4 regions of the Rhizobium sp. KNZ14-9A genome follow, and region 4 is predicted to be linked to each of the others. Evidence: riboswitches for the same ligand, from Rfam matches in the RefSeq annotation. Region 4 holds a riboswitch; each other region holds the start of a gene.
The links. Region 4 has a riboswitch for cobalamin ahead of ACR9ZQ_RS11270 (ABC transporter substrate-binding protein). Riboswitches for the same ligand answer to the same signal wherever they lie in the genome.

Region 1 (3,835 bases), 140 kb from region 4:
TCAGATCATCGAGCGACACATTGGAAAACGGCGTCAGCCCCGCATCCGGCCGCGCATCGCCTGGCAGCACCGCAATCAGCGCCCCGTTACGATCGGCAACCGCATGCAGCGCCTCCAGCGCATAGTGAAAGTAGCTCGCCCCACCCAGCGCCCGCACGATGATCAGCTTCGCATGTCGCGCCGTGCGCTGGACGTAGGTATCGACCGACATCGGATGCTTCAGGCTCATCAGGCTCGCAAGCCTGAGCGTATGCCCGCTCGCCCCGCCGGAATGAGCCGCAGCGATCGCCGCAAGCTCGGTGTCGGCCGCCGAGAGGAACAGGACATCGCCCGGCGACTGGCCGAGGTCGATGGCCTCGTCCCCGTCGCTGATCGTTCCCTGTTGAGCCAGAAGCAGGTGCATCGAAACCCCTTAGACCAGTGCCACGATCGCCTTGCGCACCGCGTCCTGATCCATCTCGTGCAGGCCGATGACGACGAGGCGCGTGCTGCGTGCTTCGCCCGGGGTCCAGGCGCGGTCGAAATACTGGTCGATGCGGGCACCCACGGCCTGCAGCTGCAGGCGCATCGGCTTGCCGGAGACATCGATGAAGCCCTTGAGGCGCAGCACGTCATGCTCGGCGATAATGCCCTTCAGCTTCTCGACGAAACCTGATGTATCGGCGATAGCGCCAAGCTCGACGACGAAACTGTCGAATTCGTCGTGATCGTGCGGCGTGCCGTCCTCATGCTCCAGCTCGTGATGGGACTTGCGGTTGACGATATCGTCTTCCGTGCCGATGCCGAGGCCGAGCAGCACGCTTGCCGGCACGTCGCCATTCCTGGCCTCGATCATCACAGGCTTGCGGGCGATGCGCGAGGCGACTTCGCTCTTCACACGGCCAAGGCCGTCAGCGTCGATCAGGTCGGTCTTGTTGAGCACGATCAGATCAGCGCAGGTCAGCTGATCCTCGAAGAGCTCCTCGATCGGGCTTTCATGATCGAGCGATTCATCCTCGACGCGGCGTGCATCGACAGCATCATGGTCATCGGCAAAACGACCTGCGGCAACAGCGGCGCTGTCGACCACGGTGATCACGCCGTCAACGGTGACTTCGCTTCTGATGTCCGGCCAGTTGAAGGCGGCGACCAGCGGCTGTGGCAAGGCAAGGCCCGAGGTCTCGATGATGATATGGTCCGGTCGCTGCTCGCGCTCAAGAAGCTTGGTCATGGTCGGAATGAAATCGTCGGCGACCGTGCAGCAGATGCAGCCATTGGTGAGCTCGATAATATCGTCCTCGGTGCAATTCTCCGCCCCGCAGCCCTTCAGCACATCGCCATCGACGCCGAGATCGCCGAACTCGTTGATGATGAGCGCAATCTTCTTGCCGCCGGCATTTGTGAGCAGGTTGCGGATCATTGTCGTCTTGCCCGCACCTAGGAAGCCGGTGATGACGGTTGCGGGAATTTTCTGCTGCATGGATTTAACCCTTCATTTTCAGCGGCAGACCTGCCGCGATAAAATACACGTCGTCGGCCGAAGCCGCGATCATCTGGTGCAGCCGGCCGGCATGGTCGCGAAACTCCCGCGCCATGCGGTTCTCAGGCACGATGCCGAGGCCGACTTCATTGGAAACGATGACGAGCCGCGCCTTTGCCTGCGGTAGAAAGGCGGCAAGGGCGGCGGACTGGGCGGCGATATCGCGCCCCTCCATCATCAGGTTGGTGAGCCACAGCGTCAGGCAATCAACGAGAACAGCCCTGCCCTCGCCGTCGATTGCCGCAAGGCGCTCGGTAAGGTCGAGCGGTTCCTCATGCGTGGTCCAGGAGGGGCCGCGGTCGGCCTTGTGCTGGTCGATACGCGCCTGCATTTCGTCATCCCAGGCGCGGCCTGTGGCGATGTAGTGGCGGTCGAGGCCGCTTGTGGTGACGAGGTTTTCGGCGAAGCGGGATTTGCCGGAGCGGGCGCCGCCGAGGATGAAGGTGGCGTTGAGAAGGCTCTTGGTCATGCCACGGCCGCCCTTGGAGCGAAGGCGCGGCTCCACCCACCTCCCTCATCCCTGTGCTTGTCACAGGGATCCAGCGTGCCCAAGTCCTTGGGCACAAGAGAACTCACTCAACGACGGCGTAGATTCATTCACTGCGCGGACGCGCCGTGGCTGGATTCCTGTGACAAGCACAGGAATGAGGGAGGAGAGGAAAGTCACGCCGGGTAACGTCCACCAACAGGCACCAGACGCATCCCATCAGGGGATACCGAACCGACACCTTTCACACGCACCACCAGAGGCAGCGCTGAATCAAATCCTTCAGCCAAGACAACCTCCGTGCTGGCAGCGGGCAAACGGCCCAGTATGGGCATTATGCCCGGCACGGATGGCAGGTCTCCTGGCTCGCAGTTATCGGCCGCGACAGGGGCGACCTGATACGGTCGCCCCTGGTCGTGCCAGCGGATCTGCCTCGCCTTCCCGGCTGCGTCTCGTGAAAAGGCGGACAATTCGTAGAGATAGAGGCGTCCTGCCCCGGCTGATCACGATGCATTCCAGTGGCTTTTCCGGCACTTATCCCGCCTTGCCCGCCTGCAGAATGCGAGGCTGTCAGCACAACGGTTAAAATACCGGACGGAAGACCCTGACTGCTCTACAGTCGCGGGGTCGGCTGTGATGAAGGCGCCCGGCTTGGGTCCGCCCCGTCACATTCCCTTTTCATCCGGAAGGCGTAAGGCCGATCCGGAACCATCCATTATGTCAATTCATGGTTAGGCTTCCGCCCCGGGCATGTCAATCGGTGCACCGGGTGCACACAGAGATCATCTCGACTTACACTACCGATATTATCGTCTTTAATCAAAGGTTTACGTCACAAAAACTTTACGGCTCAGTCGGTATTTTGCCGCAATTGCCGCTCATGCGGATGCCGGCTCCGCCCTTGACCCCCACTCCTGCCGCCTAGTTTCCCCATGATGCTCTCCCGAATGGATATTCGCCGCCTCGGCCCTCTCGGCACCGTCTTTGATCCGGGACGCCTGCGCGCGCTCATCCGACACAGCGAAATGGGAATGGTCTTTGCCGGCGCGCTCGTCGGTATCGCCTCGGGGCTTGCGGTCACCGCCATGAGCTATGTCTCGGAAGAGATGCACAGGCTGATCTTCGGCATAGACGGCACGACGAGGCTCAGTGCCTCGCAAATCGACAGCAAGTTCCTGCTGATGACGGCCCCGGTTGCCGGCGGCATGCTGCTCGGCCTGTTGATCTTCATTCTCGCCAGATGGCGCAAGAAACCGATGGTCGACCCGATTGAGGCCAATGCCCTGCATGGCGGCCGCCTGTCGCTGACGGACAGCATTCTCGTCGCCATCCAGAATCTCGTTTCCAACGGCTTCGGCGCATCCGTCGGTCTGGAGGCCGGCTATACGCAGCTTGCAGCCGGCATAGCCTCGAAATTCGGCCTGAAGCTGCAGCTGCGCCGCTCCGACATGCGTGTCCTCGTCGGCTGCGGTGCAGCCGGCGCCATCGCCGCCGCCTTCAATGCACCGCTGACGGGCGCCTTCTATGCCTTCGAGCTGATCATCGGCACCTACACCATCGTCTCGCTGACGCCTGTCGTCGTCGCCGCCCTCGTCGCTACACTGGTCGCCCGCCTGCTCTCCGGCAGCGATTTCATCATCGATGTCGGCAGCTTCGGCGCTGTCCAGCCCGCCGATTACGTGCCGGCGATCGCCCTTGGCGCCTTCTGCGCCGGCATCGGCATCCTCATCATGCAGGGCGTCTCCTTCGTCGAGGAGCTGGCGCGCAAAAGCGCCATCGCGCTACCTTTCCGCCCGGCGCTCGGCGGCCTCGTCGTCGGCCTGCTGGCG
Region 2 (3,835 bases), 3.3 Mb from region 4:
GGGCTTCTCCGTCAGCGACTGCGCATAGCGCCACCACTCGACTGTCATCGGCTTCGGCCGGGAGACGTCGCCGAAGATAACAGGCGGTCGGACGTAACGGGAGCCATAGCTCTGCACCCAGGCATGTTGAGTGAAGGCGAAGCCGGAAAGCTGCTCACCGAAATACTGCACCATGTCGTTGCGCTCGAATTCGCCGTGGACAAGCACGTCGAGGCCGATTTCCTCCTGCCAGCGGATCGCCGCTTCGGTCTCCTTTTTCAGAAAGGCATCATAATCCGCCTCGCTGATCGTGCCCTTGGTGAAAGCGGAGCGGGACTTTCGAACATCTGATGTCTGCGGGAAGGAGCCGATCGTCGTCGTCGGGAACAGCGGCAAGCGAAGCTTACGCTCCTGCAGTCCGGTCCGCTCGGCAAAATCGCTGCTGCGTGTCTTCATCGCCTCGTCGATCGCGGCAACCCGCTGTCTGACCTTCAGATCATGTACGCGCGTAGATACGGCGCGCGATGCAACGGCCTGCGAGGCTGCCGCAATCACCTGGGAGGCCTTGCCGGCATCACCGAGCGCTGCGAGCTCATCAAGCTTCTGGGCAGCGAAGGCGAGCCATGATTTCATCTCACCATCCAGCCCGCTCTCCAGTTCCAGATCGATCGGCGCGTGCAGCAGCGAGCAGGACGGCGCGATCTGTAGCCGGTCCGCACCAAAGTGCTGGACAAGCGGCTCGATCCTCTCCCGGATCGCCGCAAGGTCTGCCTTCCAGATATTGCGCCCGTCGATGACGCCAAGCGAAAATGTCAGATCGCTGGGTGCCTTGAAAAGGGCATCGATCTGCTGTGGAGCGCGAACGAGATCGACATGCAGGCCGGCAACCGGGAGCGAGAGCGCCGTCGGCAGATTGTCGCCGATCGCGCCGAAATAGGTGGCGACCATGATCTTCAGGTCGGGCACCAATTCATGCAGCGCACGATAGGTATGCTGCAGTGCTGCCTGCTCTTCCTGTGAAAGATCGAGCACGAAGCAAGGTTCGTCGATCTGCACCCAGTCGACACCGGCTGCACGAAGTTCTGCCAGTACTTTTGTATAAACAGGCAACAAGCGTGCAAGCAGGTCAATCGGCGCAAAACCTTCTTCGCTTCCCTTGGCGAGTTTCAGGAAGGTAACCGGACCGAGGATGACCGGCCGGGTGTGGATGCCAAGTGTCTTGGCCTCGACGAAGGCATCAAGTGGCTTGTTCGCCGTCAGGGCAAAGGTCTGATCGGGGCCGAGTTCCGGCACCATGTAGTGGTAGTTCGTGTCGAACCATTTCGTCATTTCCAGCGCCGGCGCGCCATGCCCGTGATGGTGCTGATGGCCGCAATCGACATGCGCCTCTTCGCCGGTGGAGCCGCGCGCCATCGCGAAATAGGTGTCGAGAGAAACTTGCCCGCCCTTCCAGCCATAGGCGGCGGGAATGGCGCCGACCATGACCGCCGTGTCGAGCACATGGTCGTAAAGCGAGAAATCGTTCGAGGGGATGACGTCGATCCCCTTCTGCTTCTGCAGGAGCCAGTTTTCCGCCCGCAGCCGCTTCGCGACATCGAGAAGCGCGCCGGCATCGGATTTGCCGGCCCAGTAGCTCTCCAGTGCGAATTTGAGTTCGCGATGCTTTCCGATCCTGGGAAAGCCGAGATTTGCAGTCTTGATAGTCATTTTCCTTACCCCGAAGGTTATGGGCAAGGCTGCGGCGCAACGCATCGACGAGATACGGCCATGGGAATGCCGTCTCGCGCAAGCGGCACACCGGGACACCCCGCCCGTGGACGTTATCTATCGCGGCAGGTCTCCTGGCTTGCGGGTCATCGACATCGTCCAGTCTTCCCGGGCGTCTTACCAGTGACGTCGAAGGACGGTGTCTATCCGCTTACAGTTGCGGGGGCAGCTTCGGTCTTGGCGATGGCCGCACCGAATTCCCTCTTAGCTTGGGATCAACAGATCCCAAGAACCAACGATGCGGCAAGCATGCACCCGCCGCATCGCAACGTCAATATGATATAAAGAAATCTTTATGTCTTTATCTGAAGAAGCCGAAGTGCATTCATCGTCACCAGCACGGTCGCACCCGTATCGGCGAGGATCGCCGGCCACAGGCCGGTGATGCCGATGATGGTGGTAACCAGGAACACGGCCTTCAGCCCGAGCGCGATGGTGATGTTCTGAAAGATATTGCGCATCGTCCGCTTCGAAAGGTCGATCATCCGGGCTACGTCGCCGACACGCCCATGCAGCACAGCCGCATCCGCCGTCTCCAGCGCCACGTCGGTGCCGCCGCCCATGGCGATGCCGACATCGGCAGCGGCAAGTGCCGGCGCGTCATTAATGCCGTCACCCACCTTGGCGACGAACAGACCTTCCTTCTTCAGTTCGCCAACAATGCGCTGCTTGTCCTGCGGCAGGAGTTCGCCGCGCCAGTCGATGCCGAGATCGCCGGCAACGGCTGCCGCCGTGCGCTTGTTGTCGCCGGTCAGCATGATGGCGCGCACGCCAGCTGCCTTCAGCGTCGCAAGCCCGCTCTTTGCGTCTTCACGAGGTTCGTCGCGCATGGCAATGAGACCGGCGGCGACACCATTGACGAGCAGCACCGAGACGCTCTTGCCCGCGCCGTTCAGCACCGCGACCTGTTCGTCCTGCTCCGCATTCAGCGCCCCGCGCTCGCGCGCAGCCGGCGGCGACAGGAGATCGAGCGTCTCCCCACCTACCTTGCCGGTCATGCCCTTGCCGGGCAGCGCTTCGACTTCGAAAGCCGGCGGCACGGGTACTCCATCGGCCTTGGCCCGATTGAGGATTGCCAGCGCCAGCGGATGGCTGGAGCCCTGCTCCAGAACAGCAGCGCGCGAAAGCACCTCTGCCTCGGTGCGTCCGTAGGAAATTATATCGGTGACCTGCGGTTTGCCTTCGGTCAGCGTACCGGTTTTGTCGAAGGCAACGGCCGTCACCTTCCCAAGCGATTCCAGAACCGCCCCACCCTTCATCAGCAGACCGCGGCGCGCACCCGCCGAAAGCGAGGCGGCAATCGCCGCCGGCGTGGAAATGACAAGCGCACAGGGGCAGCCGATCAGCAGGATTGCGAGACCCTTATAGACCCATTCACCCCATGCCCCGCCCATCAGCAACGGCGGCAAAACGGCGACCAGAGCCGCCACGACGACGACACCAGGCGTATAATAGCGGGAGAAGCGATCGATGAAGCGCTCCGTCGGAGCCTTCGATTCCTGGGCTTCCTCCACCAGCTTGACGACGCGGGCAATCGTATTGTCCTCGGCAGCGGCCGTGACACGGACGCGCAGCGCCGCATCGCCATTGACCGTGCCGGCGAAGACCATCTCGCCTGCGCCCTTGCGAACCGGCGTGCTTTCGCCCGTCACCGGCGCCTCATCGATAGCGCTTTCGCCGGAAACAATTGTCCCGTCGGCGGAAATCCGGTCTCCCGGACGCACGAGAATGACGGAGCCGACGGAAAGCGTCTCAGCTGGCACTTCCTTCACCTCGCCGCCCGTCTCGAGCAGCGCATTCTTAGGCACCAGCGTCGTCAGCGACTGGATGCTGGCGCGCGCCTTGCCGGCAGCCACGCCTTCCAGCAATTCGCCGACGAGGAACAGGAAGACGACCGTCGCCGCCTCTTCCCCCGCATTGATGATGACAGCGCCGACAGCGGCAATCGTCATCAGCATCTCGATCGAAAAGGGCGTGCCAGAAAGGGCGGCCATGACCGCGCGGCGGGCAATCGGCACCAGCCCGACCAGCATGGCAACGATGAAAGCATAGGGGGCAATCGACGGCACCAGATGGCCGAGCAAGTAGG
Region 3 (3,835 bases), 680 kb from region 4:
GTCACGTAGAATCTGTGAGGAAAAACGACAGATCCGTGAAGTTTTCAGCGGCTCTCCGCCATTGCCTGTCCGTGGGCCTGTCCCTGGGCCTCTTCCGGTTCTGCCGCCTCGGCATGTCTGTTCTTGTGGCGGCGTGTCGTCAGCTCCTCGCCGGCATTGGCGGGCAGGCGCAGGAAAGTGATGCAGGCAAGTGCTGATATCGCCGCTACGATGAAGAAAGCGATATGAAAATCCGAGACCAAAAGCTTGCCGCCGTGGAAGCTCGAGGAGATTTCCAGGATCGTGCCGGCTACCGCAACGCCCATGGCCATGGAGATGCGCTGCGCCACCGCGTTGATGGCAGTCGCCTGGCTGCTGTCGGCCTCGTCCACATCGCCGAAGACCATGGCATTGACGCCCGAAAAGGCCATGGAGCGGAGGAGGCCGCCGACAAGAAGACAGCCCATGATGACATACATCGGCGTTTCGGCAGTGAAGAAGCCATTCACGCCGAGGAAGATTGCCGCGAGGAAGGTCGTCAGCGCGATGACGTTGCGGAAGCCGAAGGCGTTATAGGTGCGGTTGGCCGCAAATTTCGAGCCCATGGAGCCAAGAGCGCTGATGAAGGTGATCGAGCCTGACTGCAGCGGCGTCAGGCCGAAGCCGAGCTGCAGCATCAGCGGCATCAGGAAGGGCAGCGCGCCCAGGCCCATGCGGAAATTCGAGGCGCCGAGGATTGCCGCCCGGAACATCGGGTAACGAAACATCTTGGGGTCGAGCAGCGGATGCGGCGTGCGCCTGGCATGCACGAAATAGAGGATGCCGGAGAGGACGCCGACGGCGACAGTGACATAGCCGTAGATGACGGGAACGGCGGGCAGGCTGATGACGGAGAGGCCGAATACGAAACCGGCAAAGCCGATACCCGACAGGAAGAAGCCCGGAAAATCCATCGGCTTCGGGCTGCGCGGCTCGACGGCCGGCAGGAAACGGGTGACGAGGACGATGCCGATAATGCCGATCGGCACATTGATCCAGAAGATCCAGTGCCAGCTGAGATATGTCGTCAGGAAGCCGCCGATCGGCGGGCCCATGATCGGGCCGATCAGCGCCGGAATGGTCAGCCATGCCATGGCATTCACCAGTTGGTGACGTGGCGTGCCACGCACCAAGAGCAATCGCCCGACCGGCGTCATCATCGAGCCGCCGGCACCCTGGATGAGGCGGGAGATAACGAAGGCGGCGATGGAATTGGAGAATGCGCAGGCGACCGAGCCAACCATGAAAACGAAGATCGCCAGGCGGAAGATGTTGCGTGCGCCGAAGCGGTCCGACATCCAGCCGCTGATCGGGATGAAGATTGCGAGCGCCACGAGGTAGCTCGTTACCGCAAGTTTCAGCGCGATCGGCGAGGTGCCTATATCGGCAGCAATCGCCGGCAGGCTGGTGGCGATCACGGTCGAATCCATCTGTTCCATGAACAGGGCGACCGCAAGGATCATCGGCGTTAGACGGGACACGGGCAACCGGAAGGCAATGAGAGAGGATTCGGCGCCAGCGGCGTCGGGTCTCGTTCTAGGCCAGCATTTTCAGCCTGTCCACGAAATGAATGTCGCATGCAGCTTGCCGCCATGCCGTTTCCGCGCCATAGATCACCCGTCAGGTGCCCGCTTTCACAAGCGGGAGAATCGGGAATCCGGCGCAAGACCGGAACGTGCCCAACGCTGTAAGGCCGACGCTTGCCGCATAGAATGCCACTGGCCGCAAGGCCGGGAAGGTAGCGGTCAAGCGGATGACGCCAAGTCAGAAGACCGGCCTGGCAAGATAGACCCAACCCGCGCGGACGGCGGGCGGTTGCGTTGTTGGGGATTTGACGATGCGACCCATTGATGATGCCGTTTGCCCGGCATCCAGCTTTTCTGCGGCCGAACGCGAGGCCGTCTATCACGCGATCATGACGCGGCGTGACGTGCGCAGCCAGTTCCTGCCCGATCCCTTGCCGGATGATCTGGTGACGCGTCTTTTGACCGCCGCGCATCACGCGCCCTCGGTCGGCTTCATGCAGCCGTGGAATTTCATTCTGGTGAAGAGCGTCGAGGTAAGGGCGCGGGTACGCGATGCCTTCCTTAGGGCGAATGAAGAAGCGGCCCGCATGTTCGACGGCGAGCGGCAGGAGCAATACCGTTCGCTGAAGCTCGAAGGCATTGTCCAGGCGCCGCTCGGCATCTGCGTGACCTGCGATCCAACCCGCAGCGGCAGCGTGGTGCTGGGGCGCACGCATAATCCGCGTATGGACAGCTATTCCACCGTCTGCGCCATCCAGAACCTGTGGCTTGCTGCTCGCGCCGAAGGGGTGGGCATCGGCTGGGTCAGCATTTTTCGCGAGGGTGACCTGAAGGAGATCCTCGGCATTCCCGATCACATCGAGATGGTCGCCTGGCTCTGCGCCGGCTTCGTCGACCGGCTCTATGATAAGCCGGAACTGGCGGTCAAAGGCTGGCGGCAGCGGATGGCGCTGGAAGAGCTGGTTTTCCATGACGGCTGGGGGCAGGTGGAAAGCGAGGCCGCGCCGGTCTGAGCCGGCGCGGGTGTGCATCATTCTGCCGGCTGGGTGCCGCAATCCTCGGCGCAGGCCGGCGTCTTCCAATGGGCGAAGACGAGGAAGCTTGCGGCGGCGAGAAGCCAGACACCAATCGCGCCATAGAGCATGACGCCACCGAAGCCTGCGACCAGCGCATCATGCACCGTCCCGGCCGGAATGTCTGGCAGGGAGGCAATGTTGCCGGCGGAGATCCGTTCGGCGAGCAGGCGCAGGTCGCCGGCATCCGTCGAGGTTGGCAAGGTGCTCTTGAGGTGGGAGAGCACGCCGCTGAACAGGATGAAGCCCATGACGGCGATGTTGATGGCGAGCGAGATCATCCGGGCGCTCATGTCGATGCCGGAAGCCATGCCGGCGCGATCGCTGGAGACAGCGCCTGTCGTCGTATTGGTGACCGGAGTGTTGGTGAAGCCAAGCCCGATGCCGGCAAGCAGCGCGCCAGGCAGCATCGTCAGCCAGCTTGGCGCGGCGGCGGCACTGCCTGATTTCATCAGCAGGAAGCCGAGCCCGATGGTGAAAAGGCCGCCGGGAATGATGATGCCCGGCCGATAGCGCAGCATGAGCCGTTCGGCGAGCGGCGGTACGACGAGCGTCGGCAGCGTATAGGCAAGCAGCGCCAGACCCGCGGCCACACTGCCATAACCGAGACCGGCTTCATACCAGATCGGCAGATAGATCATGAAGGGCCAGAAGCTGATATTCATGGCAGCCGAGCCGATGATGGCGCCCGAGAAGGCGCGGATGCCGAAGACCGAGGCATCGAACATCGGTCGCGGGTTCAGCCTCTCGGCGAAGATGAAGGCGACGAGGCTTGCCGCGGAAAGTCCGATAATGGCAAGCGCGGTAGGGCTGGCAAAGCCGAGAGCCGGACCCTGGGTGATGAAGAAAGCGAGGCAGAAGACCGCCAGCGAAAGGGTGGCGATGCCGGCGATATCGAGCCGTCCTGCAGCGGGGTCACGCAATTCCTCAACACCCGTTACGGCAAGGGCCACCGTCACGGCAGCCAGCACGGCATGGATGAGGAAGACCCATTGCCAGCCGGCGGCTGCTACGATCGCAACGCCTATGATCGGGCCAAAGCCGAGGCCGATGCCGAAGATGATGCCCCACCAGCCGAAGGCCATGCTGCGGGCTCTGCCCTCCGGGAATTGATGGGAGAGGACGGCCACCTGGCAGATCAGCATCACGCCGCCGCTCATGCCCTGCAGAAAGCGAGCAACGATTAGCAGCGAAACATCCTGAGCAAGGCCGGCAATC
Region 4 (3,835 bases):
CCTTGCCCTTTTCGACTGATATGCTGATGCCGTTGACGATGACGGTATTGCCGGCGGCATAGGTGACCTTGTCGACTGATATGCTCATGCGCTTCTCCGCACGCGATAGAGGATGATGGCAAAGGCCGGTGCGCCGAAGAGCGCGGTGACGACGCCGATCGGCAAGATCTGTTGGGGAATGATGATGCGCGAGACGATGTCGGCGCCGACCATGAAGATCGCTCCGCCAAGCGCAGTCGCCGGCAGCAGGCGGCCATGCGCGGGGCCGACGAGGAAGCGGGCGGCATGGGGAATGACGAGACCGACGAAGCCGATGGAACCGACCATGCTGACCACGCCTGCCGTCATCGCCGCCGTCACGCCGAGCAGGGTGAACTGCACGCGGCGCACGGCGATGCCGAGGGAGGCTGCGGCATCCGTGCCGAAGGCAAAGGCATCGAGGGCGCGCACATGGGCAAGACAGACGATCAAGCCTGTCAGCGCGACCGGCACGGAGAGATAGACATCCGGCCAGCGCACACCACTGAGCGACCCCACGAGCCAGAAGAGTACGCCGCGCGCCTGTTCGGCATTGGCCGAGGTTGTGACGATATAGGACGTCAGCGCATTGAAGAGCTGCGAGCCCGCCACGCCGCAGAGAATGATGCGCTCGCTGGTGCCACCCGCGCCCGCCGCCAGAATGCCGACCAGAAGAAAGGCGACGACGGCGCCGATGAAGGCGCCGCCGGAAATGCCGAGCACGCCATAGCCGAGGCCTAGGATCATGACGCAGACGGCGCCGGTGGAGGCGCCGGCGGAAATGCCGAGCACATAGGGTTCGGCGAGCGGATTGCGCAGCAGGGCCTGCAGCACCGTGCCGCAAAGCGCCAGCGACGCGCCGGCACCGGCCGCCACCAGCGCGCGGCTGAGGCGGTAATCCCAGACGATGCCCTGGTGGATGCGGCTGAGTTCGAATGCCGTGCCGAACAGGCGGTTGGAGACCGCCTTTGCCGTGGTGGCGAGCGGGATCGATATCTCGCCGATCGAGACGGCGAGACTGATCATGATACCGAGCAGGATGAAGGCGGCGATGGTGAGCGTGGCAAGCACCCACCATCGTCTCTGTGGCAAGGCAGCCTGGCTCACTGCGCCAGACCGGAGGCGGCGATGCCCTTTGCCAGGATTTCGATGCCGTTGATCGTGCGGATCGTCGGGTTCATCGACTGCGCGTCCATCATGATGAAGCGCTTGTTTTTGACGGCATCGAGCTCCCTTGTGACCGGATCGTTTTCCAGGAAATCCACCTTCACCTTGGGATCGTCGGCGGCATAGCGGCGGCGGTCCATAGTGGCGATGACGATGACGGCGGGATTGGCCTGCGCAATCGTTTCCCAGCCGACGAGGGGCCATTCCTCTTCAGTCGTCACGACGTTCTTTGCGCCGAGCGTCTTCAGGATATAGGCCGGCGCGCTGTTCTTGCCGGCGATGAAGGCATCGCCTTTCACCTCCTTGCTGGAGAACCAGAAGACGACGGGCAGGTTCTTGGCTGCAGCGCCTGAAACGGAGGCAACGGCCGCGGCCTCGCGCTTCTTCAGGTCGGCGATCAGTTTATCGCCCCGGTCCTTCACGTTGAAGATTTCGGAGAGTTCGGCGATTTCCTGATAGATCAGGTCCATCGTGAACAGCTCCTTGCGCACGCCGTCTCCGCCATCGGTGTTGATCTTGGCGACGCAATCGGCCGGCGCGATATAGGTGTTGATGCCGAGGTCTTTGAATTGCTCGCGCTTGCCGACGGAGCCTTGGATGCCGACATGCCATTCGAATTCGGCAGCCACCAGATCGGGCTCGGCACCGACGACGGATTCGAAGCTCGGATCGTTATCGGCCAGCCGTCTGATCTTGCTGTTGGCCTCGGCATATTGCGGCAGGACCGGGCCGACCCAGACGGCCGTGCCGGCGATCTTGTCGGCAAGGCCGAGCGAGAAGAGCACTTCGGTCATGCCCTGGCCGATCGAAACGATCTTGGCCGGGGCCTTGTCGAAAGTGACATTCTGGCCGCAATTGCTGAGGGTCAGGGGATATTGGGTGGCGGCGAAGGCGGGTGCTGCAAGGCCGGCCAGGCAAAGGCTGGCGAGCCCGAGCGCAAGGGAAAAGCCTGGAATAATCTGGCGCATTGGAAACTCTCGATCGGAAGGAAAAGGGCTAGCAGACGCCGGCACGCGCAGATGCGTGAGCCAAGCGTGGAGGAGGGCTAGCGGCGGGTGGTCCAATCGGGACGGATCGCGTACGGCAAGCGGCAGGAAATAAGGTCAATCATATCTGCTCCTTGTCCAGGCATCCCCGCCTGGCTGATTGGATTGCGATTGACGGCAGGTCTCCTGGCTCGCGGATGTCAGCCGGTCATCTGCCTTCCCGCGCTCGCGCGCAGTGGCATGGCCCTGAGGCCGGCGGAGATGATCGCAAGCGATCACTCCCGATATGACCAGCTCGCCGGTGATTTCCTGGAATGAACGACGAGGCATTCATTCCGGATATAACCGGCAATCCGCTTACAGTTGCGGGGGCAGCCACGGTCTTGGTCCCTATTGGGTCGTCCGCACCGTGTTCCCTATTAATCCCCTTGGAGTCTTCCTCGGGGAACCGTCACCCCGATCTATGACGCCGCCATGGGCTACGTCAAGCGTGGGGAATGCGAAGTATGGTCGGCCAACAGGCTCAGTGACTGGTGCCCGAGCCGCCGGCGGCGACCAGCGTGAAAGGCTGGCCCTCGACGGGGATCGTGCGCGTTTCCTTCAGTGTTTCGCTACTGACAAGGCGGATCAGGCTGTGGCGAGGATCGGTGATGGCGATATCATCGCCGGCCACGGCCAGCCGAGGACGCGGATCGCGCCAATGGCCGTCCTTGCTGTAGGGCTCTGTGACGGTTTCCGATCTGACGATCTCGCCCTTTACCGTATCGAGCAGATGCAGCCTGCCATCTTCTGTGAGGATATAGGCATTCTGGAACTTTGCCGGATCGAGTACAAAATCGACGCGCCGCGTCGGAAGGTCGATGATGCGGTAAGGCGCGTCCGTATTGTCAGGATCGATCAGCACCAGCTTGTCCTCCCCGTAATTGCCGAGGAAGAACTGCATGGAGCGGCCGCCGAGCAGCGTCGAGACCTTGCCCCGCGGCAGCGACACGCCATAGGCGAGCATCTCGACCGTGGGGCCTTCCGCGCCGCCCGGACGCGCAACGAGCACGCCTTCCTCACAACCGAAGGCGACGAGACGAGCAGAGGTCGCCTCGCCATGCAGGCCGGAGCAGGGCGCGACATCGCCGATCTGCCGACCATCACGATCGAGCACCCGCAGGCCAAGGCGCGGCGGCAGTTCGCCCTCCTTGACCGGCGCCTGCATGTTCGGCACCGAAACCAGCAGGTGATTACCCATCGGCACCGCGACGCCGTGATGGGCGGCGATGGTATCGACAGCCTTCGGCTCCGGCTTTTCCTGCAGCAAGCTGCTTTCTTTCAAGAGATCAAAGCGGTCGGTGCGATCGTAGAAGATCGCCACGTCATCGCCATGCGTCACCACATGACCGGGCTTCTCGCCCTTTATCGTCGTGCCGATCAGCTTTGGCGGCGCCACCTCGAGATCGCGATGCTCCCCATGATCGGAAAGGGCAATGCCGGTATCGATGGCATGAACGACATTCTCTTCGCCCTGGACGGCAAAGACCGTGCGCCCGGTGTCGCTCAGCGACAAGGCGGCATAACCTTCGAGATCGAAGCGACCGATCTGTCTACCGCTTGCAAGGTCGATGGCGTGGACGACCGGCAGGCTGTGATCAGCCACGAAAAGCCGCCAGCTTTCC

Region 1: it holds a riboswitch for cobalamin, as region 4 does, so the genes downstream of both, cobU (bifunctional adenosylcobinamide kinase/adenosylcobinamide-phosphate guanylyltransferase) here and ACR9ZQ_RS11270 (ABC transporter substrate-binding protein) in region 4, are expected to answer to the same signal.
Region 2: it holds a riboswitch for cobalamin, as region 4 does, so the genes downstream of both, metE (5-methyltetrahydropteroyltriglutamate--homocysteine S-methyltransferase) here and ACR9ZQ_RS11270 (ABC transporter substrate-binding protein) in region 4, are expected to answer to the same signal.
Region 3: it holds a riboswitch for cobalamin, as region 4 does, so the genes downstream of both, bluB (5,6-dimethylbenzimidazole synthase) here and ACR9ZQ_RS11270 (ABC transporter substrate-binding protein) in region 4, are expected to answer to the same signal.

The regions. Positions count from the first base shown of each region.
Region 1 covers NZ_JBPGXB010000002.1:883,228-887,062, reverse strand. The annotation lists partial or broken gene cobN (cobaltochelatase subunit CobN) at 1-403, opposite strand, end outside; gene cobW (cobalamin biosynthesis protein CobW) at 413-1,459, opposite strand; gene cobU (bifunctional adenosylcobinamide kinase/adenosylcobinamide-phosphate guanylyltransferase) at 1,464-1,988, opposite strand; cobalamin riboswitch at 2,341-2,734, opposite strand; gene ACR9ZQ_RS10495 (chloride channel protein) at 2,942-3,835, shown strand, end outside.
Region 2 covers NZ_JBPGXB010000002.1:4,313,427-4,317,261, reverse strand. The annotation lists gene metE (5-methyltetrahydropteroyltriglutamate--homocysteine S-methyltransferase) at 1-1,686, opposite strand, end outside; cobalamin riboswitch at 1,794-1,999, opposite strand; gene ACR9ZQ_RS28115 (heavy metal translocating P-type ATPase) at 2,040-3,835, opposite strand, start outside.
Region 3 covers NZ_JBPGXB010000002.1:1,711,024-1,714,858, forward strand. The annotation lists gene ACR9ZQ_RS14995 (MFS transporter) at 45-1,481, opposite strand; cobalamin riboswitch at 1,624-1,813, shown strand; gene bluB (5,6-dimethylbenzimidazole synthase) at 1,856-2,557, shown strand; gene ACR9ZQ_RS15005 (MFS transporter) at 2,575-3,835, opposite strand, start outside.
Region 4 covers NZ_JBPGXB010000002.1:1,028,105-1,031,939, forward strand. The annotation lists gene ACR9ZQ_RS11260 (ABC transporter ATP-binding protein) at 1-88, opposite strand, end outside; gene ACR9ZQ_RS11265 (FecCD family ABC transporter permease) at 85-1,110, opposite strand; gene ACR9ZQ_RS11270 (ABC transporter substrate-binding protein) at 1,122-2,153, opposite strand; cobalamin riboswitch at 2,331-2,639, opposite strand; gene ACR9ZQ_RS11275 (hypothetical protein) at 2,695-3,835, opposite strand, start outside.